Linked DNA regions of Halorhodospira halophila SL1. The protein of the gene in region 1 interacts with the protein of each later gene in a pairwise test. Links are inferred from orthologs where the notes say so. Each region holds a gene or a part of one and is shown on either strand. Other genes may lie near its edges. The genes, in order: HHAL_RS08300 and HHAL_RS05540.

Evidence for each region.
Region 2: the proteins of HHAL_RS08300 (region 1) and HHAL_RS05540 interact in binary tests that used the Escherichia coli proteins (3 or more experiments, as listed by UniProt). The link is inferred for Halorhodospira halophila SL1 from one-to-one orthologs.

What each region holds. Positions count from the first base shown.
Region 1 is NC_008789.1:1,795,135-1,808,938, reverse strand. Bases 5,847-8,814 are described here. They hold HHAL_RS08300 (ATP-binding cassette domain-containing protein), read left to right. Parts: upstream 5,847-6,350; coding sequence 6,351-8,279; downstream 8,280-8,814. Other genes in these bases: HHAL_RS08295 (hypothetical protein), read right to left, coding at 8,362-8,814; HHAL_RS08305 (ATP-binding protein), read right to left, coding at 5,847-6,287. Outside these bases: recombinase RecA, read left to right, coding at 1-361; recombination regulator RecX, read left to right, coding at 358-843; alaS (alanine--tRNA ligase), read left to right, coding at 848-3,439; HHAL_RS08325 (aspartate kinase), read left to right, coding at 3,511-4,761; carbon storage regulator CsrA, read left to right, coding at 4,887-5,102; more of HHAL_RS08305, read right to left, coding at 5,412-5,846; more of HHAL_RS08295, read right to left, coding at 8,815-8,922; HHAL_RS08290 (LysR substrate-binding domain-containing protein), read right to left, coding at 9,093-9,962; HHAL_RS08285 (DMT family transporter), read left to right, coding at 10,108-11,043; HHAL_RS08280 (SDR family oxidoreductase), read right to left, coding at 10,941-12,455; HHAL_RS08275 (lipocalin family protein), read left to right, coding at 12,595-13,140; HHAL_RS12700 (hybrid sensor histidine kinase/response regulator), read right to left, coding at 13,177-13,804. UniProt on the Escherichia coli protein: Genetic data indicate it may be involved in ribosome assembly or function.
Region 2 is NC_008789.1:1,174,612-1,188,877, forward strand. Bases 5,365-8,794 are described here. They hold HHAL_RS05540 (2-oxoglutarate dehydrogenase E1 component), read right to left. Parts: upstream 8,403-8,794; coding sequence 5,565-8,402; downstream 5,365-5,564. Other genes in these bases: odhB (2-oxoglutarate dehydrogenase complex dihydrolipoyllysine-residue succinyltransferase), read right to left, coding at 5,365-5,513; tatC (twin-arginine translocase subunit TatC), read right to left, coding at 8,489-8,794. In the rest of the region: HHAL_RS05510 (hypothetical protein), read right to left, coding at 1-76; HHAL_RS05515 (patatin-like phospholipase family protein), read right to left, coding at 86-1,054; HHAL_RS05520 (class I SAM-dependent methyltransferase), read right to left, coding at 1,146-1,793; HHAL_RS12565 (META domain-containing protein), read right to left, coding at 1,796-2,635; lpdA (dihydrolipoyl dehydrogenase), read right to left, coding at 2,736-4,157; more of odhB, read right to left, coding at 4,224-5,364; more of tatC, read right to left, coding at 8,795-9,283; Sec-independent protein translocase protein TatB, read right to left, coding at 9,280-9,633; Sec-independent protein translocase subunit TatA, read right to left, coding at 9,678-9,971; HHAL_RS05560 (phosphoribosyl-ATP diphosphatase), read right to left, coding at 10,016-10,360; imidazole glycerol phosphate synthase subunit HisF, read right to left, coding at 10,357-11,121; hisA (1-(5-phosphoribosyl)-5-[(5-phosphoribosylamino)methylideneamino]imidazole-4-carboxamide isomerase), read right to left, coding at 11,111-11,851; imidazole glycerol phosphate synthase subunit HisH, read right to left, coding at 11,848-12,498; imidazoleglycerol-phosphate dehydratase HisB, read right to left, coding at 12,501-13,094; dtd (D-aminoacyl-tRNA deacylase), read right to left, coding at 13,159-13,623; HHAL_RS05590 (hypothetical protein), read right to left, coding at 13,897-14,266. UniProt on the Escherichia coli protein: E1 component of the 2-oxoglutarate dehydrogenase (OGDH) complex which catalyzes the decarboxylation of 2-oxoglutarate, the first step in the conversion of 2-oxoglutarate to succinyl-CoA and CO(2).

The DNA.
Region 1 (13,804 bases):
CGACGAGGTCCTCGGCAACGAAACCCGGGTCAAGGTGGTCAAGAACAAGATGGCGCCGCCGTTCAAGCAGGCGGAGTTCGAGATCCTCTACGGAGAGGGCATTTCCCGCGAGGGCGAGATCATCGATATGGGCGTGGCCCAGGGCTTTGTGGATAAATCCGGTGCCTGGTACAGCTACAACGGGGACCGGATCGGGCAGGGTAAGGACAATGCGCGGCAGTTCCTGCGCAACAACCCGCAGATCGCCGCGGATATCGAGGCTCGCATCCGCGAGAAGGTCTTGGGTACCGCCTTGCCGGAAGCCGAACCGACCGAGGATGCCGCCTCCGACACCGAGCAGAAGTCCGGCAAGGGGTCATGAGCGAGGCCGGGGCGGCATCCGAGGCGGTACGTGATGCCGCCCTGCGTTTGTTGGCCCGGCGCGAGCACACGCGGCGTGAGCTGGCTCAGAAGCTGGCCCGGCGTGGCCACGACCCCGGGTATGTGCACCCGGTGCTCGAGGCACTGGCCGAGGAGGGGCTGCTGGATGAAGGGCGGTTCGCGGAGGTCTTTGTGCGCAGTCGCGTGGAGCGCGGCCAGGGACCGGTGCGCATCGCCCAGGAGCTGCGTCAGCGCGGCGTGGCGGACGGAGTGATCGACGAGGTACTGGAGGACGCCGAAGTCGACTGGCTGGCACAGGCCCGTGCGGTCCGTGAGCGCCGCTTCGGCGCGGGCGTGCCGGCGGATCGGCGAGAGGCGCTGCGGCAGGCACAATTCCTGCAGCGGCGAGGGTTCACAGCGGATCAGGTGCGCGCGGCTGCGGCCGCCGCGGACGAAGACGACGAAAGGGGCCCGTATGGGTGAGAACATGACATCGGCGCAGTTGCGCGCCGCCTTCCTGGACTTCTTCAGGGAGCGGGGGCACGAGGTCGTGCCGAGTTCGCCGTTGGTGCCGGCCAACGACCCGACGCTGCTCTTTACCAACGCCGGGATGGTCCCGTTCAAAGAGGTCTTCCTGGGGCGGGAGCAGCGCGGCTACCAGCGGGCCACCAGTAGCCAGCGCTGCGTGCGCGCCGGCGGTAAGCACAACGACCTGGAGAACGTCGGCTACACGGCCCGGCACCACACCTTCTTCGAGATGCTGGGCAACTTCTCTTTCGGCGACTACTTCAAGCGGGATGCCATCCGCTACGCCTGGTCGTTCTTGACCGAGGTGGTGGAGCTTCCGCCCGAACGGCTCTGGGTGACGGTCTACGAGGATGACGACGAGGCCGCGCAGATCTGGCTGGAAGAGATTGGCGTGGATCCGGCGCGGTTCCGCCGGATCGGTGCCCACGACAATTTCTGGTCCATGGGGGATACCGGGCCGTGCGGGCCGTGCTCGGAGGTCTTCTACGACCACGGTCCCGAGGTGCCGGGCGGGCCGCCGGGTTCCGATGAAGAGGATGGTGACCGGTACATCGAGGTCTGGAACCTGGTGTTCATGCAGTACGACCGCGATGCCGAGGGCAACCTGAACCCGCTGCCGAGTCCTTCCATCGACACCGGGATGGGCCTGGAGCGCCTGGCCGCGGTCCTGCAGGGCGTCCACGACAATTTCGAGACGGACCTGTTCACCCCGCTGATCGATGCCGCCGGCGAGATCGCCGGGGTCAGCGATCGGCGCAAGCCCTCGCTCAAGGTAGTTGCCGACCATATCCGCGCTTGTTCGTTCCTGATCGTTGATGGGGTGTTGCCCTCGACGGAGGGGCGCGGGTACGTGTTGCGCCGGATCATCCGGCGGGCGGTACGCCACGGATATCAGTTGGGCATCGATGAGCCGTTCTTCTACCGCCTGGTCGATCCGCTCGATGCGGTCATGGGCGAGGCATTCCCGGAGCTGCGTGACCGCCGTGAATTCGTCGAAAAGATCCTCTTCCAGGAGGAGAAGCGGTTCCGCGAGACGCTGGAAGACGGACTCGCGCTGCTTGACGAGTACCTCGGCGGGAACGACAGCGGGGTGATCGATGGCGAGGTGGTGTTCAAGCTCTACGATACCCATGGCTTCCCGGTGGACCTGACCGCGGATATCGCCCGCGAGCGCAACCTTGAGGTGGACTATCAGGGCTTCGAGGCGCGCATGGCCGAGCAACGGGAGCGCGCGCGCGCGGCTAGCCGGTTTGGCGGGGCGCGTGAGGAAGTGGTTGACGCGGGCGAGAGCCGCTTCACCGGCTACGAGACCCTCGAGGATGTCGGCTCGGTGATCGGGCTGTATCAGGACGGCCGCTCGGTACAGCGGTTGCAGCCCGGCGAAGAGGGGATGGTGGTCCTCGACCGGACTCCGTTCTACGCCGAGTCGGGTGGTCAGGTGGGCGATCGCGGCGAAATCCTCGCCAACGGTCTACGCTTCCGGGTAGCGGACACCGTGAAGCAGGGCGAGGCCCATGGTCACCTGGGGCGTCTGGAATCGGGCGAGCTGGGTGTCGGCGATCAGGTTACCGCGCGGGTGGATCGTGGCACCCGCGAGGCAACGGTCCGCAACCACTCCGCCACGCACCTGCTGCACGCCGCGCTGCGCGAGATCCTGGGGGATCATGTTCAGCAGAAGGGATCCCTGGTGGCGCCGGATCGCCTGCGTTTCGACTTCTCCCACTACGAGGCGCCGTCGCGGGAAGACCTGGAACGGATCGAGGCGCGCGTGAATCAGGAGATCCTCACCAATCACCCCGTCGAGGCGGCGCACATGGCCTACGAAGAAGCAGTCCAGGTCGGAGCTATGGCGTTGTTCGGCGAGAAGTACGGGGATACGGTGCGGGTGATCTCCCTGGGGGACTATTCCCAGGAGCTCTGTGGTGGCACCCACGCCGCCCGGACTGGGGACATCGGGTTGTTCAAAATCATCGACGAGACGGGTGTGGCCGGCGGCGTGCGGCGCATCGAAGCGATCACTGGTGAGCGGGCCATCGGCTGGGTCCAAGAGGCGGAAGGGCGGTTGAATCGGTTGGCAGATCTCCTGCGTGTCGGGCCGGACAACCTGGTGATGAAGGTCGAGCAGCTCAGCGAGCGCACCCGCGAGCAGGAGAAAGAGATTGAGCGCCTCAAGCAGAAGCTCGCTACGCAGGCCGGGCGTTCGCTGTTGGATGATGCCGGTGAGGTTGCCGGTGTCCGCTTCTTGGCCACCTGCGTTGAAGGGGGTGGCAAGGGGTTGCGGGATACCCTGGATCAGCTCAAGAACCAACTCGGCAGTGGCGTGATCGTGCTGGCGGCGGTTCAGGGCGAAAAGGTCCAGCTGGTAGCGGGTGTAACCAAGGATCTGACCGATCGATTGGCCGCCGGCGATCTGGTCAATCATGTCGCCGCCCAGGTTGGGGGGCGCGGCGGAGGGCGGGCGGACTTCGCCCAGGCAGGGGGTAAAGACCCAAGCCACGTCAATGATGCGTTGGCTTCAGTCGAAGCTTGGATTAAGGATAACTTGACTTAATGGCGTCTCATACTCATCCTAGCATGCTTTCAATAGGAGGCTGAGACGCCCCTGCTAGCTGAGGAATGCCCATGGGGCTGGTAGTCAAAAAATTCGGTGGGACATCGGTCGGGACGACCGAGCGCATCCAGGCAGTGGCCGAGCAGGTCAAGGCAAGTCGTGAGGCCGGAGACGATGTGGTCGTGGTCGTCTCCGCTATGAGCGGCGAGACCAATCGCCTGGTTGAGCTTGCCGAGTCGATTCACCCAAATCCGCCAGCACGCGAGGTGGATGTCCTGTTGTCCACCGGTGAGCAGGTCACCATCGCGCTGCTTACGATGGCGCTGGAGCAGATCGATTGCCCCGCGCGCTGCTACACCGGTGCGCAGGTGCGGATTCTGACCGATAGTTCATTCAGCAGGGCGCGAATCCTCGATATCGATGCCGAGCCGTTGCAAGAGGATCTGCAGCGGGGACGTGTCGTGGTGGTTGCGGGCTTTCAGGGTGTCGACGAGGAAGGCGCGCTCACCACGCTGGGCCGTGGTGGTTCCGATACTACGGCCGTGGCGCTGGCAGCCGCACTGGAAGCGAGCGAGTGCCAGATTTATACCGACGTGGATGGGGTCTACACCACCGACCCGCGCGTCGTACCCGAGGCGAGGCGGTTGGACCGTATAACGGTCGACGAGATGCTGGAACTCTCCAGTCTGGGCTCCAAGGTCCTGCAGATCCGGGCGGTAGAGTTTGCCGGCAAGTACCGCGTGCCCCTGCGGGTGCTGTCTAGCTTCGAAGAAGGGCCTGGAACGCTCATCACCTACGAGGAAGAAGGAATGGAAGAGCCGCTGATTTCCGGTATTGCGTTCAACCGCGACGAGGCGAAGATCTCCGTCATCGGTGTGCCGGACACGCCAGGGATCGCGGCCAAGATCCTCGGGGCGGTTGCCGAGGCGAACATCGAAGTGGACATGATCATCCAGAACATCAGCCAGCAGGGGCTGACGGATTTCACCTTTACGGTCCACAAGCGCGATTATCAGGCCACCCTGGATCTGGTCCGGGACAACGCTGAGCAACTCGGAGCCCGGGAAGTCTATGGCGACGACAAGATTGTCAAGCTCTCCCTGGTCGGGGTCGGGATGCGTTCCCACGCCGGCGTGGCGAACACCATGTTCCGTGCGTTGTCCAACGAGGGGATCAACATTCAAATGATCTCGACTTCGGAGATTAAGATCTCGGTGGTTGTCGAAGAGAAATACTTGGAGCTTGGCGTGCGCGCCTTGCACAAGGCCTTCGAGTTGGATGTACAGCCCGTGGCCGAGCTTGAGGGTCTCTCCGACGAGTAGCGCAGTTTCCGCCCTTTGGGGATCAGGCCTGAGGGTGCTTCAGGAGTCGGGTCGCTCCGAAGGGCGAAGCGGCCGCCCGCTCAAAAGGCGCCGGTGGCGGTGGCATAATCAAGGAGTAAAGTTCGATGCTGATACTCACGAGGAGAGTGGGCGAGACGCTGATGATCGGTGACGACGTCAGTGTCACGGTGCTCGGGGTCAAGGGTAACCAGGTACGGATCGGCGTGAATGCCCCGCGGGATGTCTCCGTGCACCGCGAAGAGATCTATGAGCGGATCCGGCATGAGAAGGACGGTGACGTCCCGGAGGCGGCGCCCGGGCAGGGTGCGGATCCGCAGTAGCTCGAGGGTTTACTCGGAGGGGGTCTATCCCTTAAGGTACGCACCTTAACGGAGAGATGGCCGAGTGGCTGAAGGCGCTCCCCTGCTAAGGGAGTAAGGGCGAAAGCCCTTCGAGGGTTCGAATCCCTCTCTCTCCGCCAGAACAAGGGTTGACGCAAAACGCGTTAAACGGCAAAATAAAGCGCTTTATAGCGCCGGTAGCTCAACTGGATAGAGCATCTGACTACGGATCAGAAGGTTGGGGGTTCGAATCCTCCCCGGCGCGCCAGACTCGAAAGCCCGGCCTAAGGCCGGGCTTTTTTGTGTGCGTCACAGTGACTCGTCCAGCGCCTGCCGCCCGACCCAGTCCCGGGCGAACTGCCAGGCCACCCGTCCGCTGCGCGAGCCCCGGTCCAGGGCGAAGGCTAGCGCCGCCTGGCGGACGGACTCGCTGTCGCCATCCGATCCACCGAGATACTCGATCCAGCCGCGCACGATCTCCAGGTAGCGCTCCTGGGCGAAGGGGTGGAACGACAGGCGAATCCCGAAGCGTTCGGACAGCGAGATGCGTTCTTCGACGCCGTCGCCGTGATGCAGCTCGCCTTCGCTGAAGTGGGCCTGCCGGTTGTCTGCCATCTGCTCGGGGATCAGGTGGCGGCGGTTGGAGGTGGCGTAGAGCAGGGCATTGTCAGTGCGACTGGTCAGGGAGCCGTCTAGGACGGCCTTGAGTGCCCGGTACTGTTGATCGCTGGCGTCAAAGGAGAGGTCGTCGCAGAAGACGATGAACCGCTCGGGACGCCGGGCAAGCAGCGACAGCAGGTCGGGCAGGTCGATCAGGTGCTCCGGTTCGATCTCGACCAGGCGCAGTCCCTGCTCGGCGTAGGCCGTGTGCAGGGCCTGGATCAGTGACGACTTGCCGGTGCCGCGGGCGCCCCAGAGCAGGGCATTGTTCGCCGGCAGTCCGGCCAGGTGCTGCCGGGTGTTGCGGATGAGGGTCTCCTTCTGGCGGTCGATGCCGCGCAGCTGCTGGAACGGCACCTGCGGGGAGGCGCCGATGGGTTCCAGCCATCCGCTGCCGGCGCGGTGGCGCCACCGGAACGCCGTGGCGGCATTCCAGTCCGGGGTCGGGTCGCCGGGCGGTAATAGCGGCTCAATGCGCTCGAGGAGCTGCTCGGCACGATCCAGAAACTGTTCGAGGCGGTCCATGGCCCTCCCTTCTTCGTTGGCGTTGAGCCCGTCCCCTCGGACCCAGTTGTTACGATGGTGGCTATGATTCATTTCAACGATATCACCCTGCGGCGTGGTGCTGATCCCCTCTTGGAGGGGGCGAGCGCGACCATCTATCCGGGCCACAAGGTCGGGCTGATCGGTGCGAACGGCTCGGGCAAGAGCAGTCTCCTGGCCCTGCTCCGCGGCGAGCTGGCCACCGATCGTGGCGCGGCCGAGTGGCCCGATGGCTGGCGGATTGCCTGGATGGCCCAGGAGACGCCAGCCCTGGAGCAGTCAGCGCTGGACTTTGTCCTCGATGGCGATGGCGCCCTGCGGGCGGCCGAACAGGAAGTGGCGGCCGCGGAGCGGTCCGGGGATGGGCATCGGATCGCCTCCGCCCACGCCCGGTTTGAGGCCGCGGACGGGTACAGCGCGCCGGCGCGGGCCGAGGAGCTGCTGCACGGCCTGGGGTTTGAGCCCGCCGACTCCCGGCGGCCGGTGTCGGCATTCTCCGGTGGTTGGCGGGTGCGTCTCAGTCTGGCTCAGGCGTTGATGACGCCATCGGATCTGTTGCTGCTGGACGAGCCGACCAACCACCTCGATCTCGAGGCCGTCCTCTGGCTGGAGCAGTGGCTGCGGGGCTACGCCGGCACCCTGTTGGTGATCTCCCACGACCGGGTGTTGCTCGACCGAGTCGTCGACGAAGTGCTGCACATCGAGCAGCGGCAACTGACCCTCTATAGGGGTGGCTACAGCGATTTCGAGCGCCAGCGTGCAGAGCGCCTGGCCCGGCAGCAGGCACTCTACGAGAAGCAGCAGCGCGAGATCGCGCACATGCAGCGGTTCATCGATCGGTTCCGGGCGAAGGCGAGCAAGGCCCGGGCGGCGCAGAGCCGGATCAAGGCGCTTGAGCGCATGGAGCGGGTCGCCCCGGCGCATGCAGACTCACCCTTTCAGTTCGACTTTACCGGCTCGCCTGCGGTCGCCAACCCGCTGATGACCCTGGATCGGGTGGACCTGGGTTATGCCACGGATCCGGTACTCCGCGGCGTTACCCTAGGTCTGGCGAAAGAGGACCGTGTCGGCCTGCTGGGCCCCAATGGCGCCGGCAAGTCGACCCTGGTGCGGGCCCTGGCTGGGGATTTGGTCCCGCTGGCTGGGGAGCTTGCGCAGGCGTCGGGTCTGCGGGTCGGCTACTTTGCCCAGCACCAGCTTGAGCAGCTAGACCTGTCAAGCAGCCCCCTGGAGCACCTCCAGCGCCTGGCGCCGGAGGCGTCGCGGCAGCGGCTGCGCGATTTCCTGGGTGGTTTCGCCTTCATGGGTGATCAGGCCACCGAGCCGGTCGCCCGGCTCTCCGGTGGGGAGAAGGCCCGGCTGGTGTTGGCGCTGCTGGTCTGGCAGCAACCGAATCTGTTGCTCCTCGATGAGCCGACGAACCACCTGGATCTGGAGATGCGTCATGCGCTCACCCGGGCCTTGCAGGGGTTTGCGGGAGCGGTGGTGGTGGTGTCCCACGACCGCAGTCTGTTGGCGGCGACCGTGGAGCGCTATTGGCTGGTTGCCGATGGCGCCGTTCGTGAGTTCGACGGTGACCTGGATGACTACCACCGTTGGCTGGTCGAGCGCCGTCGAGCGGAGGGGGCGAGTGGGCGTGGCGGTGGTGACGTCACGCAGGGCCCAGCGTCCGAGCCCGTCCGTACGGCGGAGCACCGCAAGGCGGAGCGGCGTCGCCAGGCTCAGCAGCGAGCGGCGCTCAGGCCGCTGCGTGAGCGCGCCCAGGACCTGCTCGAGCAGATCGAGGCGTGCGATCAGGCGTTGGCGCGCCTGGAGGCGCAACTCGCCGATACGGAGCTCTACAGCGGAGACCATGAGGAGCTGACCGGACTGCTACAGGAGCAGGGCCGTCTGCAGCGCGAGCGTGATGCACTGGAGGTTCAGTGGGTCCAGGCCGAGGAGGCGGTGGAGGCAGCCCAGGCTGCGGGGCAGTAGCCGAGAGGAGTGCGGGCGGCGTCGTTGGGACGGTGAAGCCGGCCGGGCGCTGGGCGCCCGCCCGGCCGGGGTGCCCAGCGCTTCAGGCGCTCAGATCGCTGCGGATCTGCTCCCGGATCCGGTGGATCCAGATCAGCGCGCCGACGATCAGTGCCGCGCCGATGCCCAAGACCGTGAGCTGCTCGGGGTTGGACAGCAGCTCGATCTGCTTGCCTGGCGCGAGGTCCGTCAGCACCTTGCGGCTGGCGTCGTCTGCAGTGGCGCACACCTGGCCGAAGACGAACCCGCAGTAGAGGATGGCGGTGCCGAGAAACCCCAGCAGTGCCGCCTGTCGGATGCCCTCGCACTGCTGGTAGCCGCGCTCGTAGTCCCAATAACCCAGGGCTGTACGCTGGAACTCGAACTCCGCGGCGCGGAGTTTGCCGCCGATCTTCTCGTAGAGGAAGAAACTGATGCCGATCAGCACCGCGGCGATGGCGACCCACGGGGTGACCGCAAGGTGCTCGCTCCAGAACTGCTCCACCAGGTAGGCAGTGACCAGGTGCGCTACCAGGAGGATCGCCAGAACGCTGCCCCAGAGCAGTGGGATCCGGCGATTGGTGTAGGTTCGTAGCGCTTCAATAATCTCTTCGTTGCGTTTCATAAGCCAATCCTTTCCGTTGTCCGCTCCGGTGCGTGGGGCGAGGGCGCCCGGGGCTTCGCGCGGAGCAATCCGCTAGCAGCGCGGCATTAACCTACTCGCCGGTGTCTGTGGCTGCAAGCAGTCAGGGTATTTTTCTGCGTCCAGGATATCGGATTCTTGGGCCGCGCTGGTTACCCGTGGCTGACGTTGCCCAGCCGCTCCTGGAGTGTGTTGAACAGCTGGCGGGCCGGTTCGCTGGGCCGCCCGGCCCCGCGGTGGAGCGCCAGCTCGATGCTGGGCAATTCCGGCAACCCGCTCTCGGGTCCGAGTGTACGCAGATCCGGGTCAAGCATGGACGGCGTTAGAACGGTCACGGCCAGCCCGGAGCGCACTGCCGCGCGCAGCCCGGCCAGGCTGGTGCTGGTGTAGGCAATGCGCCACGGGAAATCGGCTGCCTCGAGGGCCTCCACGGCCTGCTCCCGGAAGGTGCACACGCCCTGTCGGGAGAGGGCGAGGGGTAGCGGGTCGCGTTCCTCGGCAGCGTAGTCGGCTGCAGCTGCCCAGATCAGAGGCTCGCGGCGCAGCACTTCGCCCCCCGGGCTCTTGGGCTGGCGCGTGACCACGGCCAGGTCGAGCTGCCCCGACTGGACCTGTTCGATCAGTTCGACGCTAAGGCCGCCGCTGACCTCGAGTTCGATGCCAGGGTAGCGGGCCTCGAAGTCGCTCAAGCTCTCAGGCAAGAACATGATGTAGTCGTCCGGGATCCCCAGTCGCACCCGCCCCCCCAGTCGCTCTTCCTGGAGTTCTTGCCAGGCGAGGGCATTTTGCTGCAACAGCCGGCGGGCGTGGGCAAGGAGTCGCTCGCCCTTGGTGGTTGTCGCTAGACGGCGCTGATCGCGGCGCAGCAACCGGTGTCCGGCCATTTCCTCGAGCCGCGTAATGTGCGCGCTGACAGTGGATTGGGCAAGGTGGAGCTGCTCGCCGGCGGCTGTGAAGCCGCCTTGTTCGACCACCGTGACGAAGGTCTGCAGGAGCGTCAGGTCGAGGATGCGTGTCTTCATAGGCTATCGAGATACATGATCGGATGATTACGAAGATTCGTTTGGAAGATCGCGGGATGGTCCCTATATTACGCAGCCCGTTCAGGCCCATCAAAAGGTTAGAGGAGGTTATGCGTTGCTGAATCGTGCGCTGCTTTCGGGTCTTGTGGCTGGCATTTTCTCGGTAAGCCTATGGGGCAGTCTGCCGCTATTGCGCCAACTTACCGAGTTGCCGGCCATGATGACGACGGTGGTGGCCCTCGCGGCGGCCGCCGCTGTCGCCTGGTGCTCGGCAATTTTTGTGCGCGAGCCCCACAGTCGAATGCCGGACCCGGATCTGAGCTATTGGCTCGGCGGCGTGCTCTCGCTTGTGGCAGCGCTGTACCTCTACTTTGCCGCTCTGGCCTGGGGAGAGCCGGCGCGGGTGACGCTGGTGACGTACCTGTGGCCGGTCGTCTTCGTGCTCGTCGCCAACTGGCTCGCCGGGTGCGGGGTGCAGCTGCGGGTGCTTCTCGGGATGGGGGTGGCGTTCATCGGTGTGGCGCCGCTGATCCTCGGCGACGCGCCTGCCGGGGCCGAGACGCCGCTGGTGGCCTACGTCTTTGGGGTGATCAGTGGCTGTGCCTGGGCGGCGTTCTCGGTCTATCTGACCCAGGCGGGTACGATCCCGTTCCGCGGCTACGCACGCATGTTTGCACAGGCCGCAGTGATCGCCGTGGTGCTCGCCGTGCTGTTCGGCGAGAGCGTCGGTACGCCCCAGAGTACGGACTGGTTGGCGGCTGCGCTGATCGGGGTCGGGCCCTACGGCATCGCCTTTATGACCTGGGGGTTTGCCCTGCGTAAGGGGCCCACCGGGTTGCTGGGTGTCCTGACCTACATGGTGCCGGTGATCTCCGCCGTGGTGCTGGTCCTCACCGGTTTCACCGAGCCGGAGCTCGCCCTGCTGGTTGCGGGCCTGGCCGTGGTGGGCGGCGCGCTGCTGGCCCAGAGTGCCGAGGCTCAGTCCGAGTCCGGCGCCGCCGAGCGAGATCCGGATGCGGTCGAGGATGCCTCAGCCCGCCGGGCGATGGACCGGGCCAGCCCCGAGAATATCAGGGAGTGAGCCGGGGCCAGGGCGTACCAGTAAAGGAGGCCCCAGACCCCGGCCGGGTGCCAGTGGTTGGCAACCGTGATCTTGGTCCCGCCCTCGGCTTGCGGTGTGAGTTCGATCTCCAGCACGCCGGAGCCGGGGGCCCGCATACCGAACCAGAGGGTGAGCCGGCGTTCGGGCTCTAGCCCGATGACCCGCCAGGAGTCGACCACATCACCTACCCGAAGCTCTGTGGGGTGGCGGCGGCCGTAATTCCTCCCCGGGCCGCCGACCATCCAGTCCAAGGTTTCGCGGATCTTCCACAGCGCATTGGCATAGTAGTAGCGGCTGTCGCCGCCGATGGCGGTGACAACCGGCCAGACGGTTTGGGGGTCGGCGGTGGTGATCGCCGACCCCTGGGCCTTCTTGGCGTAGTAGCTGTAGTCGATCCGGTAGTTGCGGAACATAAAGGCGCCTTCGGTCCAGCGCGCGGCCACGGTCTGCTCGCGCTCGGCGCGGAATACGTCCTGTACGGCGCTGCGGAAATCGCGTAGCTGCTGCGGTACCAGGTGGCGAATCTGGCTGTCATCGGCCCGGTAGTCCTCACGCAGGCCTTCGATGAGTGCCCGTGCGATGGGCGTGGGGACTGCAGTGACCAGGCGGAGCCAGTATGAAGAGAGCTTCGGAGTCAGCAGGGGGACCGGGATCACCGTGGGTGGGCGCCGCCCGGCCTCCTCGGCGAGGATGCGCATCATCTGGGCGTAGGTCAGGTGTTCCGGTCCGGCCACATCGAAGATCGCCCCGGCGGTTTCCCCGCATTGCGGGGCCCGGCGCAGGTACTCCAATAGATCCTGGAGCGCGATGGGCGGGGATTCGGCAAAGACCCAGCGCGGGGTAACCATCACCGGAAGATGGAGCACCAGGTCGCGCATGATCTCGAATGCCGCCGACCCTGGGCCGACGATGATCCCGGCGCGCAGCTCGGTAACCGGCACCGAGCCTTCTCGCAGGGTGTCGCCGGTCTGGCGGCGAGAGAGGATGTGCGCCGAGCGGGCCGACTCGGGCACGAGCCCGCCGAGGTAGACGATGCGGCGCACTCCGGCCTCGGCGGCGGCGGCCGCGAAGTTGCGGGCTGCCTCGACGTCCAGCGTGCCGAAGGTCTTGCCGGCCCCCATGGAGTGGACCAGGTAGTAGGCCACGTCGGCCCCCCGGAGGGCAGGCACCAGGGTCTCCGGTTTCAGAGCGTCCGCTGCGGCCAGCTCGGCCCCCTCCCAGCCGCGGGCCTCCAGGACCTCCCGGTTGCGCGCGACGGCCCTGACCCGACAGCCGGCGCCGAGCAGTTCGGGGACCAGGTGCGAGCCGATGTACCCGCTTGCGCCGAAGACCGCGAACAGGGGTGACTCGCTCGCTGCGGCGTCGGGGTTGGGGTGGTCTTGATCCATCATCCGGGTCGTCCCCTGCGTGTGAACTACTATGCAGTAGGATGGCTGATCGGGGCGAGAAGTTCATGGGTTGATTCGGACCTGTGACACCATGACTCGCAGAGAGTCGGGTAGAGGGGGATCGATGACAGGCGCAGCGAGGATGTTCCCGGGCATCCGGGTGGCGCTTCTGGCCACCGCGGGAGGGCTGATGCTCGCGGGTTGCACCGGGGCGCCCTCGGGGGTCGACCCCGTGGAGGGGTTCGACGCGGATCGTTATATGGGCGAGTGGTATTCAGTCAAGCGCCTCGATCATCGCTTTGAGCGCGGGCTGACCGATGTCAGCGCGGAGTACTGGAGCCGGGAAGACGGACGGGTCGGGGTGCGTAATCACGGCTACGATCCGGACGCCGGTGAGTGGCAGGAGATCGAGGGGACGGCCCGGTTCCAGGGGGAGCCGGAAGTGGCCAGTCTTACAGTGACCTTCACGTGGCCCATTCGCGGCGGTTACCACGTCATCGCTCTGGATGAGGCTGAGTATCAGTGGGCGATGGTCTCTGGCCCGACGCGCGGGTACCTGTGGATCCTCTCCCGAGAGCCGGATCTTGAGCAGGTGGTCCTGGACGACCTGATCCAGAAGGCCGGAGCGCTCGGCTTCGAGGTCGAAGAGCTGCAGCGCGTCGAGCACGGGGTGGCGCCATCAAGGTGAACATCGTGGCCCGCGTAGTCTGCGCCCGGGCGGGTCTCATGCCGGGGCGAAGCGGGCGATCAGGGCGTCCAGATCGGCCAGCCGGAACGGCTTGAGCAGGTAGCCGTCCAGGGTGCCGTCGGCGGTTTCCAGGGTTTCGTTGGCGGCGTCCGCGCTCAGGGCCACGACCGGGAGGTGAGTCAGTACCGGGTCGGCGCGGATCTCGCGCAGCACCTGCCGGCCGTGCATGTCGGGCAGGTGCATGTCCAGCAGAACCAGGTCGGGTGGGCCCTGGCGGATTCGCGCCAGCCCCTCGGCGCCGGTCCAGGCTTCGTCTAGGGTGACGGTCGTTTTCCGGCGGATCAGACCGCGCACCACCATCATGTTGAGCTCATTGTCCTCGATGTAGCAGATGCGCATGGGCGCGGCGGGCGCGGCTTCGCTTAGGCTGACGGGCGGCGTGCTAGTCGCTGAGTGGTCATCGCTGTAGCGAGGCAGGGTCAGTCGCATGGTGGTCCCGCGATCGGGGCTGCTGTGAAGCAGCTGCAGATCCCCGCTCATCATCCGGGCGAGTCGTTGGGACAATGACAGACCGATGCCGCTGCCCTCGATGGAGCCGGCTTCACGACCGAGTCGCTCGAAGGGCTCGAAGAGACGATCGCGGCGACCGTGCGGGATGCCGCTG
Region 2 (14,266 bases), 620 kb from region 1 along the record:
AGAGGAGCGCCCCCTCGAGGACCATCAGCAGCAGGATGGCGTCGATGATCCGGCCGGTGTCGAACAGTTCAACCATCGGCCCGCATCACCACTGGTCGAGCAGCTCGCGCAGCTCGTCTTGCAGGGCATCGACCTCGGACTGCGCCTGCTCGAGGATGGTGTCCACCTTGTGGAAGTCGAGCACGCGGATATCGCGGATCTCCGGGCTGATGAGAATATCCGGCGCCTCGCGCCGTCTCTTCTCTTGCAGGATCGAGTACTGCATGATCTGGAAGGTGTTGAAGATGTTGTCCAGATAGGCGGGATTGTTCAGGGTTTCGCCCCCGCCCTCCTCGCGACTGCCGAGCACGTTCACCGCCACGACCACATCACAATCCTCGCTAAGCAGATCGAAGGGCACCGGATTGGTCAGCCCGCCATCCACCAGCACGCGGTCGCGGTAGGACACCGGGCTGAACAGCCCGGGCATCGCCATGCTCGCCTGCACCGCTGGCCAGAGCGCCCCGGCGTCGAAGACCACCGCCTCACGCTCCCAGTAGTCGGTGGCCACCACCTGCAGCGGGATCTCGAGTTCACCGAAGCGCGATACACCGGTCTTTTTACGCAGGTGAGCGATAAAGGCGTCGGACTCTACCAGCCCGCCGTCGCGCCCGGACGGCTGCACGAAGTCCAGCCACTGTCGCCACTTGCCGCCCATCAGGGTCCGCAGCCAGTTCTCGTCCTGATCGGCGACGAGTTCGTCGATCCCCGCGCGGATCTCTTCGGCGCTCAGGCCGGCCGCGTAGAGCGCGCCCATGATGGCGCCGATGCTGCAGCCACTGATCCGGTGCGGCCGCACACCGAGTTCCTCGAGGGCCTCGAAGACCAGCAGGTGGGACAGGCCGCGGGCCCCGCCACTGCCCAGCGCCAGGCCAATACGCGGCCCGCCCTCCCCTTCGGCGGCCCGGGCACCGGAGAGGGGGGCCGCCGACATCCCCACCAGCGGCAACATGGATGCGCTGACCATCATCTTCAGGGTATGCCGTCGCGGGCGATCGGGCAGGTCTCGTGTCACTTCGGATCCTCGACTCGGGGGCGTGGGGGCGTGATACCGGGTGCTGCTGCAGGGCACCCTCTGAACATAGCAAGTCCGGATGCCGCTGTCGTCACGGCGACGCCGCGCCGGCCGGGCGGTGCAGTAGGGCCACATCACTGCGCGGCAGGTACAGCTGCGCCCCCCAGCGCCGGGCGAGCCAGTGGAAGGTCGCCTCGGCGTAGAAGGCCACGTGTGTGGGGTCGCGCAGATAGTGCCAGGTCGGGAACGCCTCAGCGGGCGGCTGCCGCTTGGTCATGATGCCCAGCCATCCCCCGGGGCGCAGACACCCCCAGAGGCCGTCGAGCTCGGCGGCCGGCTCGGCCAGGTGCTCGACCACCTCGGTGGCGGTGACCAGCTCATAGCGTTCGCGCAGCGGCGCCGGGTCGGGGTAGTAGAAGGGGTCGTAGACGGCGGTCCGGTACCCCGCCTCCCGGAACATCGCCGCCAGGGCCGGGCCGTGGCCACAGCCGAAGTCGAGCAACTGCGCCGGCGGCGGCACCGTCGCCATCAGCGGATCGGCAACCCGGGCCAGGAAACGCCGATACCCCGGATCGTCCACCGCATTCTGGTGCTGGTCGTAGACCGCCTTCTCGTCCGGCGTGGACAGGTGCTGATCCGGCGGCACATGAACCAGGGCACAACTCGGGCACCGGTAGTAGTCCCGCTCGGCGCGGTGGAACAACCGTGCCGCATCGGTACAGAGGGGACACGGACGCATGCTCACGGCGCCCCCTCGGCCCCCGTGCGGATCGCCTCAAGGCGCCTCCCGTCGGCGGTCATCAACCGCAGACGGTCCTCGTCGGGCATGTAGAGGAAATGGACATCCGCCAGCACGCCGAGATAGCGCTGCTCGGCCTCGGTCAGGTCGGCATCACTGCAGGCCATGCGGGTGGCGGCCAGGCCACTGAATACGATCCGCTCGCCGGTGAGCCGGTAGCCGCCCAGGTAACGATTGCACGGCGCCTGCCCGTGCACCCTTCCCTCGCAATCGAAGCTCAGGGTCACCACCGTCTCGGGGGACTGGCCGTCGACGGCGACGATCTGCCACCCGCCGTCGGTCAGCAACGCGTGGGGATCGCCGCCGCAGCCACGGTGCCCTTCGCCGTCGAGCTGGTAGTGCACCCGATAGGGGTGCGGCATGCCCGTGGCCAAGTCGGCGCACAGCGCCTGCTCGACCACCACCTCCAACGACCGACCGTCGTCGGTCTCGGCGGTATAACGCTGACCCGCGTCCGTGGTCTCCGGGGCGGGTTGCTCGGCGGTGACCTCGACCTGGCCGTAGTCGGCCAGCAGACGCAGCTGCTCCCCGTCCATGCGCAGCATCCAGCCAGGTTCCTGGCCACGAGCGACGAAGGATTGGTCGACGGTACCCAGCCCCGGCGCCGGCTCCGGCGCGGTGTCCGGCGTCTCGGCGGACTCCGCCGACGGAGCTGGGGGCGTCTCCTCGGGGGCCGGGACCACCTCGGCGTCCGGCGCCTGTTCGGGGGCAGCGCAGGCGGCCAGCAAGAGCAGCATCAGCCAGACAGTAACGGCGGGAGCGAAGGTACGAAGGGCGGTCATGGCTCCAGAATACCCCAAAACTGTCGCCCAGCGGGGCCGCTGGCGCTGACCCGACCGGCGGCCGCCCCCGGGCGGGGGCGGCGCGGGGGCCTGAGCCGGCTCAGTTGGCCTTGTGGATCGCCCGCTTGCCGACGGCCAGGGCCGCCTCGTGGACCGTCTCGGAGAGCGTCGGGTGGGCGTGGATGGTCCGGGCGATGTCCTCGGCGGAACCGGCGAACTCCATGGTCACCACGGCCTCGGCAATGAGCTCGGAGGCCTGCGGGCCGATGATATGGGCCCCGAGCAGCCGGTCGGTCTCGGCGTGGGCGATGAGCTTGACCATCCCCGCCGTCTGATCCATGGCGCGGGCCCGACCATTGGCAGCGAAGCCGAAAACCCCGGTGTTGTAGGGGATGCCGGCCTTCTTCAGCTGCTCCTCGGTCCGGCCCACCCAGGCGATCTCGGGGTCGGTGTAGATGACCCAGGGGATGGTCTCGTAGTTGAGGTGCCCCCCCTTACCGGCGATCCGTTCGGCCACCACGATCCCCTCTTCCTGGCCCTTGTGGGCGAGCATCGGGCCGCGGACCACGTCACCGACGGCGTAGACGTCCGGCAGGTTGGTCTTGCAGTCCTCGTCGACGTTGATGAAGCCGCGCTCATCGAGGAGCAGGTCCACCTCCTTGGAGCACAGGTCGTCGGTGTTCGGGCGACGGCCGACGCAGACGATGAGGCGATCGACCTCCAGCTCCTGCTTCCCGTTCTTGTCCTCGTAGGAGACCGTGACCGAGCCATCGACCCGGGTGCCGGTCACCCGGCAGCCCAAGCGGATGTCCAGGCCCTGCTTCTTGAACTCCTTCTGCGCGGTGCGCGCCACCTGGCGGTCCACCGGCCCGAGGAACTCGTCCTGCGCCTCGAGCAGCACGACCTCGGAACCAAGCCGGCTCCACACCGACCCCATCTCCAGGCCGATGACCCCGGCGCCGATGATACCGAGTCGCTCCGGGACCTCGGTGAAGTCCAGGGCCCGATCGGAGTTGACGATGCGTTCGTGATCCAGTGGTGCGGCGCCGAGCTCGACACTCTGCGAGCCCGTGGCCAGCACCACGGAGTCAGCGCTGTGCCGCTCGGTGCTGCCATCCGGACGGCGCACCTCCACGGTCTTCGCCTCGACCAGCTGACCGTGGCCGTGCAGCCACTCGATCTTGTTGGCCTTGAACAGCTGGCGGATGCCGCCGGTCAGGTCCTTCACCACCCGATCCTTGCGGGCGATCATCTTCTCGACATCCAGCTCCACCCCCTGGGCCGTGATGCCGTGGGCGCTGAGCTGGTGGGTGACCTTGTGGTACTGCTCGGAGCTGTCGAGCAGCGCCTTGGAGGGGATGCAGCCGACGTTCAGGCAGGTCCCGCCCAGGGCGGGTTCGCCGTCCTTGAAGACGAAGGCGTCGACCACGGCGGTGCGCATGCCCAGCTGGGCGCAGCGGATGGCAGCGCTGTAGCCGGCGGGACCGGCACCGATGACGATGACATCGTAGTGATTGGACATGTTGCGACCCTGTTCTGTGGTTGTGTGTGCGCTCGGACGCATCCGGCCCACGAGGGGCCTGCGCCGCTAGACCTCGAGCAGCAGGCGGGCGGGATCCTCGATGCAGTCCTTGATGGTCACCAGGAACTGCACGGCTTCCCGGCCGTCGATGAGGCGATGGTCGTAGGTGTGGGCCAGGTACATCATCGGCCGGACCACGATCTCACCGTCTTCGACCACCGGCCGTTCCTGGATCTTGTGCATCCCCAGGATGCCGCTCTGCGGCGGGTTGATGATCGGCGTGGAGAGCAGCGAGCCGAAGATGCCGCCGTTGGTAACGGTGAAGGTCCCGCCGGTGAGCTCGTCCATGCTCAGCTTGCCCTGCTGGGCGCGCTTGCCGAGCTCGTTGATCTGCGCCTCGATCTCGGCGAAGGAGAGGCGATCGGCATCGCGGAGCACCGGCACCACCAGGCCGCGCGGCGAGGAGACGGCGATGCCGATGTCGTAATACCCGTGGTAGATGATGTCCTGCCCATCGATGGAGGCATTGACCGCCGGGTAGCGCTTGAGGGCCTCCACCGCCGCCTTGACGAAGAACGACATAAAACCCAGGCGCACGTCGTGGGCCTTTTCGAAGCGCTCGCGGTAACGGGCGCGCAGATCCATCACCGGCTGCATGTTCACCTCGTTGAAGGTGGTGAGCATGGCCGCGTTCTGCTGCGCCTCGACCAGCCGCTCGGCGATGCGCTGGCGCAGGCGGGTCATCGGTACCCGCTGCTCGGGCCGCCCCCCCAGGGGGGCGGCTGCGGCGGACTCCTCGGCGGGAGCGCTCTGCGGCGCTGTAGCCGCTGTGGGCGCCGCCTCGGCCTCGGCGCGACGCTCCAGGTGGCGCAGGACGTCCTCCTTGGTCAGGCGCCCGTCCCCACTGGACGATTCGATCTGCGCCGGATCGAGCCCGTGCTCGCGGACCAGTCGGCGCACCGCCGGGCTCAGACCATCCAGGCTGGCTGCTGGAGCCGGGGCCTCCGCCGCCGGCGGGGCCGCGCCGGAGGCCGCGTCACCGGCGCTCCCCGGGGCCGACTCCGCCGACGCCTGTCCGCCCGCGGCTGCCGCCGAGGCGACCTCGGCCGCCGGGGCCGCACCCGCCTCGACACGGCCGAGGACGTCGTCCGGCGTCACCGTATCGCCCACGGCCCGGTCGATCGCCTCCAGCACACCGTCGGCGGGGGCCGGGACCTCCAGGACAACCTTATCGGTCTCCAGGTCGACCAGGTTCTGGTCCTGGGTCACCGCCTCCCCGGGCTGTTTGTGCCAGGCCACCACTGTCGCCTCACTGACGGACTCGGGCAGCGCTGGAACCTTGATCTCGACGCTCATGCAGGTCCCCTTCTCTGGTGTTCTCGTGCGGACTCCGTTGCCACGTGCCGGCTAGGCGAGCGCGTCCTCGACCAGCGCCCGCTGCTGATCGTGGTGGCGCTTGGGGTAGCCGACGGCCGGCGAGGCCGCCGCGGCACGTCCGGCGTAGCGCAGCCGTTGATCCGGCCCCATGCAGTTGTAGAGGTGGTGGTTGGTGGAGTACCAGGCTCCCTGGTTCTTGGGCTCTTCCTGACACCAGACCACCTCGGTGGCCGCCGCGTAGCGCTCGGCCAACAGGATACGCAGTGCCCTCTCCGGGAACGGGTAGAGCTGCTCGACCCGGATGATGGCGACATCGTTGCGGCTCTCCCGCCGACGGGCTTCGAGCAGGTCGTAGTAGACCTTGCCGGCGCACAGCACCACCCGGCGGCAGGCGGCCGGGTCCAGATCATCCACCTCGTCGATGATGTTGTGGAAGTGGCCGCCGGTCAGGTCGTCGAGCCCCGAGGTCGACAGCTTATGCCGCAGCAGGCTCTTGGGCGTGAGCACCACCAGCGGCTTGCGGTAGCGGCGCAGCATCTGCCGCCGCAGCATGTGGAAGAACTGCGCCGGCGTGGTGGGCACGCAGACCTGCATGTTGTACTCGGCACACAGCTGCAGATAGCGCTCCAGGCGAGCGGAGGAGTGTTCTGGCCCCTGCCCCTCATAGCCGTGGGGCAGGAACATGGTCAGGCCCGACAACCGCCCCCACTTGGCCTCGGCCGCGGCGATGAACTGGTCGATGACCACCTGCGCTCCGTTGGTGAAATCGCCGAACTGCGCCTCCCAGATGGTCAGGGTATCCGGTTCCGTGGTGGCGTAGCCGTACTCGAAACCGAGCACGGCCTCCTCGGAGAGGAGCGAATCGATGACCACGAAATCCTGGGGTTCGGTGGTGACGTCCTGCAGCGGTACGAAGTTCGAGCCATCCCGGGCGTTGTGCAGAACGGCGTGGCGGTGGAAGAAGGTACCACGCCCGGAGTCCTGCCCGGTCAGGCGCACCCGGTACCCATCCTGCAGCAGAGTGGCGTAGGCCATGGTCTCGGCGAAGCCCCAGTCCAGCGGCAACGCCCCGGCGACCATCTTGCGCCGGCTCTCCATGATCGAGGCCACCCGCGGATTGAGCTCGAAGCCGTCCGGCAGGGCGTCGAGGATCCCCTGCAGGCCGCGCAGGCGCTCCTTGTCGACGGCGGTCTCCACCGGCTCGTTCCATTCGGCGCCAACAAACCGGGCCCAATTCGCCGCGTAGTCATTGCGTACCCCGGTGAGGATGTTCGACGCCACCACCTCGCGGTTCTCGAGGGCCTCGCGATAGGCGGCGACCATCTCCTCGGCCTCCCGGGGGCCGAGGATCCCCTCTTGCACCAGTCGCTCGGCGTAGCGCTGGCGCACCGGCGGCTGGTTGCGGATCTTCTGGTACATCATCGGCTGCGTGGCCGCCGGCTCATCGGCCTCGTTGTGCCCGTGGCGGCGGTAGCAGATCAGATCGATGACCACGTCGCGGCGGAAGGTGTTGCGGTAGTCCAGGGCCAGGGCCGTGGTGAACGCCACCGCCTCGGGGTCGTCGCCGTTGACGTGGAAGATCGGCGCCTGAACGATCTTCGCCACCTCGGTGCAGTAGTGGCTCGAGCGGGTGTCCTGCGGATGGGAGGTGGTGAACCCGATCTGGTTATTGACCACCACATGCACGGTGCCGCCGGTATAGAAGCCCCGCGCCTGGGAGAGTTGGAAGGTCTCCATGACCACGCCCTGCCCGGCGAAAGCGGCATCCCCGTGGATGAGCAGGGGCAGCACCTGCTTGCCCTGGGGATCCCGGCGGCGGCGCATGCGCCCCCGGCAGGATCCTTCCACCACCGGGTTGACGATCTCCAGGTGCGACGGGTTGAAGGCCAGGGCCACGTGCATGGGGCCACCCGGGGTCTGGATGTCGGACGAGAAGCCCATGTGGTATTTGACGTCGCCGGAGCCCTGCAAGCCGTCGGGCTGGTGCCCCTCAAACTCGGCGAACAAATCGCCCGGGTCCTTGCCCATGATGTTGATCAGCACATTGAGGCGGCCCCGGTGGGCCATGCCAAGCACCATCTCCTTGACACCCTCACGCCCGGCACCCTGGATCAGGTCGTGGAGCAGGGGGATCAGCGCATCCCCGCCCTCGAGCGAGAAGCGCTTCTGGCCGACGTACTTGGAGTGCAGGTACTTCTCGATGCCCTCGGCAGCGGTCAGCCGCTCGAGGATCTCCTTCTTGCGCGCCGCACCCAGACGCGGGCGGCAGCCGGTCCCCTCGAGCCGCTCCTGGATCCAGCGCTTCTGAGCCGTATCCGTGATGTGCATGTACTCCGAGCCGATAGGCCCGCAGTAGACCTCCTCGAGCTGCGCAATGATCTCGCGCAGCGGCATCTGCGTGGGCGCGAAGAGGGAACCGGTGTTGAACGACTGGTCGAGATCGGCGGGCGACAGCCCGTGGAAGGCCGGATCGAGATCCGGTACCGGGGGCTTCGGGCGCAGATCCAGGGGGTCGATATCCGCCGCCTGGTGGCCACGGAAGCGGTAGGAGTTGATCAGCCGCAGCACCGCCGCCTGCTTCTCGGCAGCCTCAGCGCTTAGCCCGCCCTGGGCTGCGCCGGAGGCCCGCGCCGGCGTGCCGCCGTTATCCCGCCCGTGCTGCTCGAAGCGCGCACGGATGGGGCTGTGCGGGATATCCTCGCCGTCGCCGAGCTCCTGGGTCAGGCTGTGGAAATAGGCCCGCCACTCCGGGTCCACGCGGCTGGGATCGGCCAGGTACGTCTCGTACAGGTCCTCGATGAAGGCCGCATTGGCGCCGTGCAGGTGGGAGGTGTTGCGAAGCTGTTCGAAAAGGCCGCGATCAGTCATGCCACCACTCTAAGGCTCGGAACGAACGGAGAGAACCCGTGCGCGGGGGCGCAGTGCCGCTGCGGGTCCATCCCGCCACCCCCGCGCTAACCTTGATCGCCCCCGCTGCCATCCGGTGAGGCGGCCGCGGATGGCTGTGTTCGTCCGGCGAGCAGGATGCCGATCTCGAAAAGCAGCCACACCGGCACAGCCAGCAGCACCTGCGAGAGGACATCCGGCGGTGTGAGCATCATGCCGACCACGAAGGCGCCGACGATCACGTAGGGGCGCTTGGCCGCCAGGCTCTCGCGGGTGGAGATGCCACTGCGCACCAGCAGAATGGTGGCGATGGGCACCTGAAAGGCCGCACCAAAGGCGAAGAACAGGGTCAGCACGAACGACAGGTATTCGCCGATATCCGTCATCATCTGCACGCCTTCCGGGGAAACCAGGGCGAAGAAGCGGAAGGCGATCGGGAAGACCACAAAGTAGGCGAAGGCCGCACCGAGGTAGAACAAGCCGGTGCTGGAGATCAGCAGCGGCCAGATCATCCGCCGCTCGTGGCGATAGAGCCCCGGCGCCACGAAGGCCCAGAGCTGGTAAAGGATGTACGGCACGGTGACGAAGATGGCCGCCACCAGGGCCAGCTTCATGGGGATCAGGAAGGGCGAGGCCACCTTGATGGCGATCATCGAGGTGCCCTCGGGGAGGACTTCCTGCAGCGGCCCCGAGATCCAGCGATAGAGGGTATCGCGGAACGGGTAGAAGAGCAGGAACGCGCCGAGGACCACCACCACGACGCGCAGCAGGCGATCGCGGAACTCCTTCAGGTGGCTAAGCAGCGGCGCCTCCTGCAGCTTTTCTTCACCACCCTGATTCTGCTCGGGACCGCCGGCGCTCACTGATCCTGCTCCTTATCGGCAGCCCGTGGCTTGCCACCCTCGGACTCCTCGGCCTTACGGAGCCTGGCAGCACGGCGGGCCTCTCGGGTCTCCCGCTCCACCTCGTCCCCGGCACCCTTGAACGCCTGACGGGTCTCCTCGACGTCGCGGCGCACCGACTCACCGGCCTTACGGATCTCCTCGATCCGCAGCTCGCGCTCGACCTCCCGGCGCGTGGCATTGAACGAGGAGCGCGCCTTGCCGGCCCAGCGGCCGAGCACACGCACGGTCCGCGCCATGCGCTCGGGACCGAGCACCAGCAAGCCGATCAGGCAGATGATCAGGACTTCCCAGAAGCCGAGGTCGAACATGGCGATCCTGCGTCAGGGTGGTAACGGAGGCACGCCGGCGCCTCTTACGAGGTGCTGCGGTCGTGGTGCTCGGCACTCTGGCGGGCTGAACTGCTCTCCCGGGCCTGGGTCGTCTGCTCGGGGGCGGGCTCGTCCTGGTGCTCCAGCGGCTCCGGCTCGTCCGAGGACTCACCGTCTGCGCGCTTCTGCGCCTCTTCCTCCTCACCCTCGCGCATCGACTCCTTGAAGCCGCGGATGGCGCCACCCAGGTCACCGCCGATGTTGCGCAGCTTCTTGGTTCCAAACAGCAGCGCCACGATCAGCAGAATGATCAGCAACGACCAGATATTGAATCCCATCTCCTCACCCTCCGACGCCCTGAGGCGCCTTCTGTTGTGCGTTGCTACTCGCCGCGGGCCGCCTTTTCGTCCAGACCCGAGCGGCCCACGCGTCGCTCCAGCTCCGCCAGCACCTCATCGACCGAGACACCGCTGGCCGAGAGCATGACGAGAGTATGGAACCACAGATCGGCGGTCTCATAAACGACCTGTTCCCGCTCGCCGCCCTTGGCGGCGATCACCGCCTCGGTGGCCTCCTCGCCGACCTTCTTGAGGATGGCGTCCAGCCCCTTGTCATGGAGCCGCGCCACGTAGGAGGTATCCGCCGACGCGCCGCGGCGCTGTTCGATGGTCTCGGCCAGCGCCCGCAGGGTGTCGGCTGCCGTTCGCTCGCTCGCGGCATTGCTCATCGTCGGACCTCGATCCCCCGTTCCGCCATGTGCGCCTTGGCCTCGCCGACGGTGTGATCGCCGAAATGGAAGATGCTCGCCGCCAGCACCGCGTCGGCGCCCCCGTCGTCGACCCCGTCAGCCAGGTGCTCCAGCTCGCCCACACCGCCCGATGCGATCACCGGGACGGAGACCGCATCGGCCACGGCCCGCGTCAGCCCCAGGTCGAACCCGGCGCGGGTGCCGTCCCGGTCCATGCTGGTCAGCAGGATCTCGCCGGCCCCCAGCGCCACCAGGCGCTGACACCAGCTGACCACCTCGAGCCCAGTGGGGTTACGCCCGCCGTGGGTGAAGACCTCCCAACGCGGCGGATCGTCCTCCACCTGCTTGGCGTCCACCGCCACCACGATGCACTGGGAGCCGAAGCGCTCGGCAGCCTCGCGGACGAAGTCGGGGCGATGGACGGCCGCGGTGTTGATGGCCACCTTGTCGGCACCGGCATTGAGCAGGCGACGTACATCGGCCACGCTGCGCACGCCGCCGCCTACGGTCAGCGGGATGAAGACCTGGCCGGCCACGGCCTCCACTACATCGTAGATGGTCTCACGCTCCTCGTGGCTGGCCGTGATGTCGAGAAACGTCAGTTCGTCGGCCCCCATGGCGTCGTAGCGCCGGGCGATCTCCACCGGGTCGCCGGCATCGCGAATATCCACGAAGCGCACCCCCTTGACCACTCGGCCGGCGTCGACGTCCAAACACGGGATGATGCGCTTAGCGGTCATCGCCGACCTCCTGCGCGGTGCGGATCGCGGTGGCCAGATCGAGGCCACCGTCATAGATGGCGCGGCCCACGATCGCCCCGGCGATGCCTTCGGGGCTACCGGCCAGGCTGCGCACGTCCTCCAGGCTGCTGACACCGCCGGAGGCGATCACCGGGATGGAGACGGCCCGCGCCAGCTCACGGGTGGCCTCGACGTTGCACCCCTGCATCATTCCGTCCCGACCGATATCGGTGAAGATCAGCGCCGCCACACCGGCGTCCTCGAAGCGGCGCGCCAAGTCCACGGCGGCCACCTCGGAGGTCTGCTCCCAGCCGTCGGTGGCCACGTAGCCGCCCCGCGCGTCCAGGCCAACGCAGACGCGCCCGGGAATCTCGCGACAGAGCTCTTCGACGAAGGCCGGCTCGCGCACCGCCCGGGTCCCGACGATGACGTAACCCACGCCGGCTTCCAGATAACGCAGGGCCGTCTCGCGACTGCGAATGCCGCCGCCGATCTGCAGCGGCGTGTCGGGGTAGGCGCGGGCGATGGCGTGGATGGTCTGCTCGTGGGCCGGCTCGCCCCGCACAGCGCCGTCCAGATCCACGAGGTGGAGGCGCTCGGCGCCGGCCTCCACCCAGCGTCCGGCCACCGCGACGGGGTCAGCGTCGAAAATGGTCTCGTCGTCCATCCGGCCCTGGCGCAGGCGCACGCAGTGGCCGTTCTTGAGGTCGATGGCGGGGATTACGATCACGTCCAGCTCCCGTCCCAGTCGAGGAAGTTGCGATAGAGGCGCAGGCCCGCGTCCTGGCTCTTCTCCGGATGGAATTGCACGGCGAAGCAGGGGCCATCGGCGACGGCGGCGGCGAAACGGCACCCGTGATCGGCCTGACCGACGATGATGCCCGGGTCGTCAGCGATCACGTAGTAGCTGTGCACGAAGTAGAACCAGGTGCCGTCCTCGATGCCGTCCCACAGCGGATGGCGGCAGGGCCGGTGCACCCGGCTCCAACCCATGTGCGGGACCTTCAGCGGCCGGCCCCGGCCATCACGCTCGCCGTCCGGGAAACGCACGGCACGCCCCGGCAAGACGCCCAAGCCATCCACCCCGCCGCTCTCCTCGCTGTAGGTCAGCAGCGCCTGCATCCCCAGGCAGATACCGAGGAAAGGGCGACTGCGCGCGGCCTCGATCAGCGCGGCGGTCAGCCCCAGGCGGTTGAGTTCGATCATGCAGTCGCCGATCGCGCCGACACCGGGCAATACCACTCGGTCGGCGGCCCGTACCTGATCCGGATCGGCGGTCACCTCGAGGCCCGACTCGCCGCCGGCGGCGTGGGCCAGGGCGCGATAGACCGAGCGCAGGTTGCCCATCCCGTAATCGACAATGGCCACGCGACTCATGGCTAGAGGGCCCCCTTGGTGGAAGGAACCCGACCACCGGCACGCTCATCCGTGCTAACGGCCTGGCGCAGGGCACGCCCGAAGGCCTTGAACAGACACTCGACCATGTGATGGGCATTGCGGCCGCGCAGCACATCCAGGTGGGCGGTCATGGCGGCGTGGCTGGTCAGGGCACGGAAGAACTCCTCCACCAGCTCGGTATCGAATCGCCCGACGTGCGCCCGCGGCAGCTCGGCGTTGTAGACCAGTCCGGGCCGCCCCGAGAGGTCGAGGACCGCGCGCGACAGGGCCTCATCCAGCGGCACGTAGGCGTGGCCGTAGCGGGTCAGACCGGCCTTATCACCCCACGCCCGGGCCAGCGCCTGCCCCAGGGCGATGCCGACATCCTCGACGGTGTGGTGGTCGTCGATCCAGGTGTCCCCCTTGGCCTGAACGCGCAGGTCCACGCCACCGTGGCGGGCCACCTGAGCGAGCATGTGCTCAAAGAACGGGACCCCACAATCGAGTTCCGCCGCCCCCTCGCCGTCGAGATCCACCCACACCCGCACAGCGGTCTCGCCGGTGGTGCGCTCGACTTCTGCCGTTCGCTTGGCCATGGCCGTGACGCCCTCGCAGTTGGAATCGTTGACGGGCCTTCCGCCCGACGGGCGACCGAGGATATCACACGGGGCCAGCGGGCCTCGGCGGCGCTTCCAGCCAGAAGGTCACCGGGCCGTCATTGACCAACTCGACCTGCATGTCCGCCCCGAACACGCCACTGGCCACGGGGCCCGTGGCCCGCTCGCGCAGGGCCTCAAGGAAGGTCTCGAACAGCGCCTGGCCGGTCTGCGGATCGGCCGCGGGGCCAAAGCTCGGTCGCATGCCCTTGCGGGTATCCGCAGCCAGCGTGAATTGCGGTACGGCCAGCACGCCGCACCCGAGATCGAGGGCGGAGCCATTCATACGCCCCTCGGCATCCGGGAAGACCCGGTAGCCGAGCACCCGCTCGGCCAGGCGCTGGGCCTGCGCCGAACCATCGCCGTGAACGGCGCAGACCAGCGCCACCAGGCCACGCTCGATCTCGCCAACGACCTCGCCACCAACCCGAACCCGGGCACTGCCTGTACGTTGAATAACGGTGATCATCGCGAGAGATATAGGATTTTTCTTACAAGCACTCCGGCACCCCCTGATTCCCCCGCCACCGGCGGTGAGGCATTGTAAACCTCGGCTACCGGCAATCGAATCCCTGTCGCTTACCGGAAGAGCGCAGTCGATTGTGCGGGAGCCTGGATGGGGCGAGGGATCGCTCGGCCTTCAGGGACCGCTCACGGAAGAGTAAGGCCCCCATCCAAACGGCCCGAGGGAAGCGGGTTAAAGCCGACGCAGGACGCGTCGGCTTTTTTTTTTGCCGGGCCGTCAGGCCTTCTTGGTACCGCCCGAGGTGCTGCTGCGCCCCGCGGATGACTTCTGCTGCCCACTGCCGCCCGTGGCCGCCACGCCGGAGAGCTCCTGCATCGCCTCCTGGGCCCGCTTGGTCGCATCCTGCCAGGCCTTGAGCACGCGCTGCCCCTCCGAGTCCCACTGCTCCGCCATGCGGGACGGATCCATATTCTTCACGCTGTCGAACCAGGCATTCCAGAGCTTGCTCTGCGCCTCGGTCCACGACTTCATCATCTCTTGGGTCTGTTTGACCGCCTCCTGCATACCCTCGCTGGCGTTCTCGCCGGCACCGGCCTGCTGCGCCCACTTCTGGGCCCACTGAACCTGGGCGTCGAGGGCCTCTCGG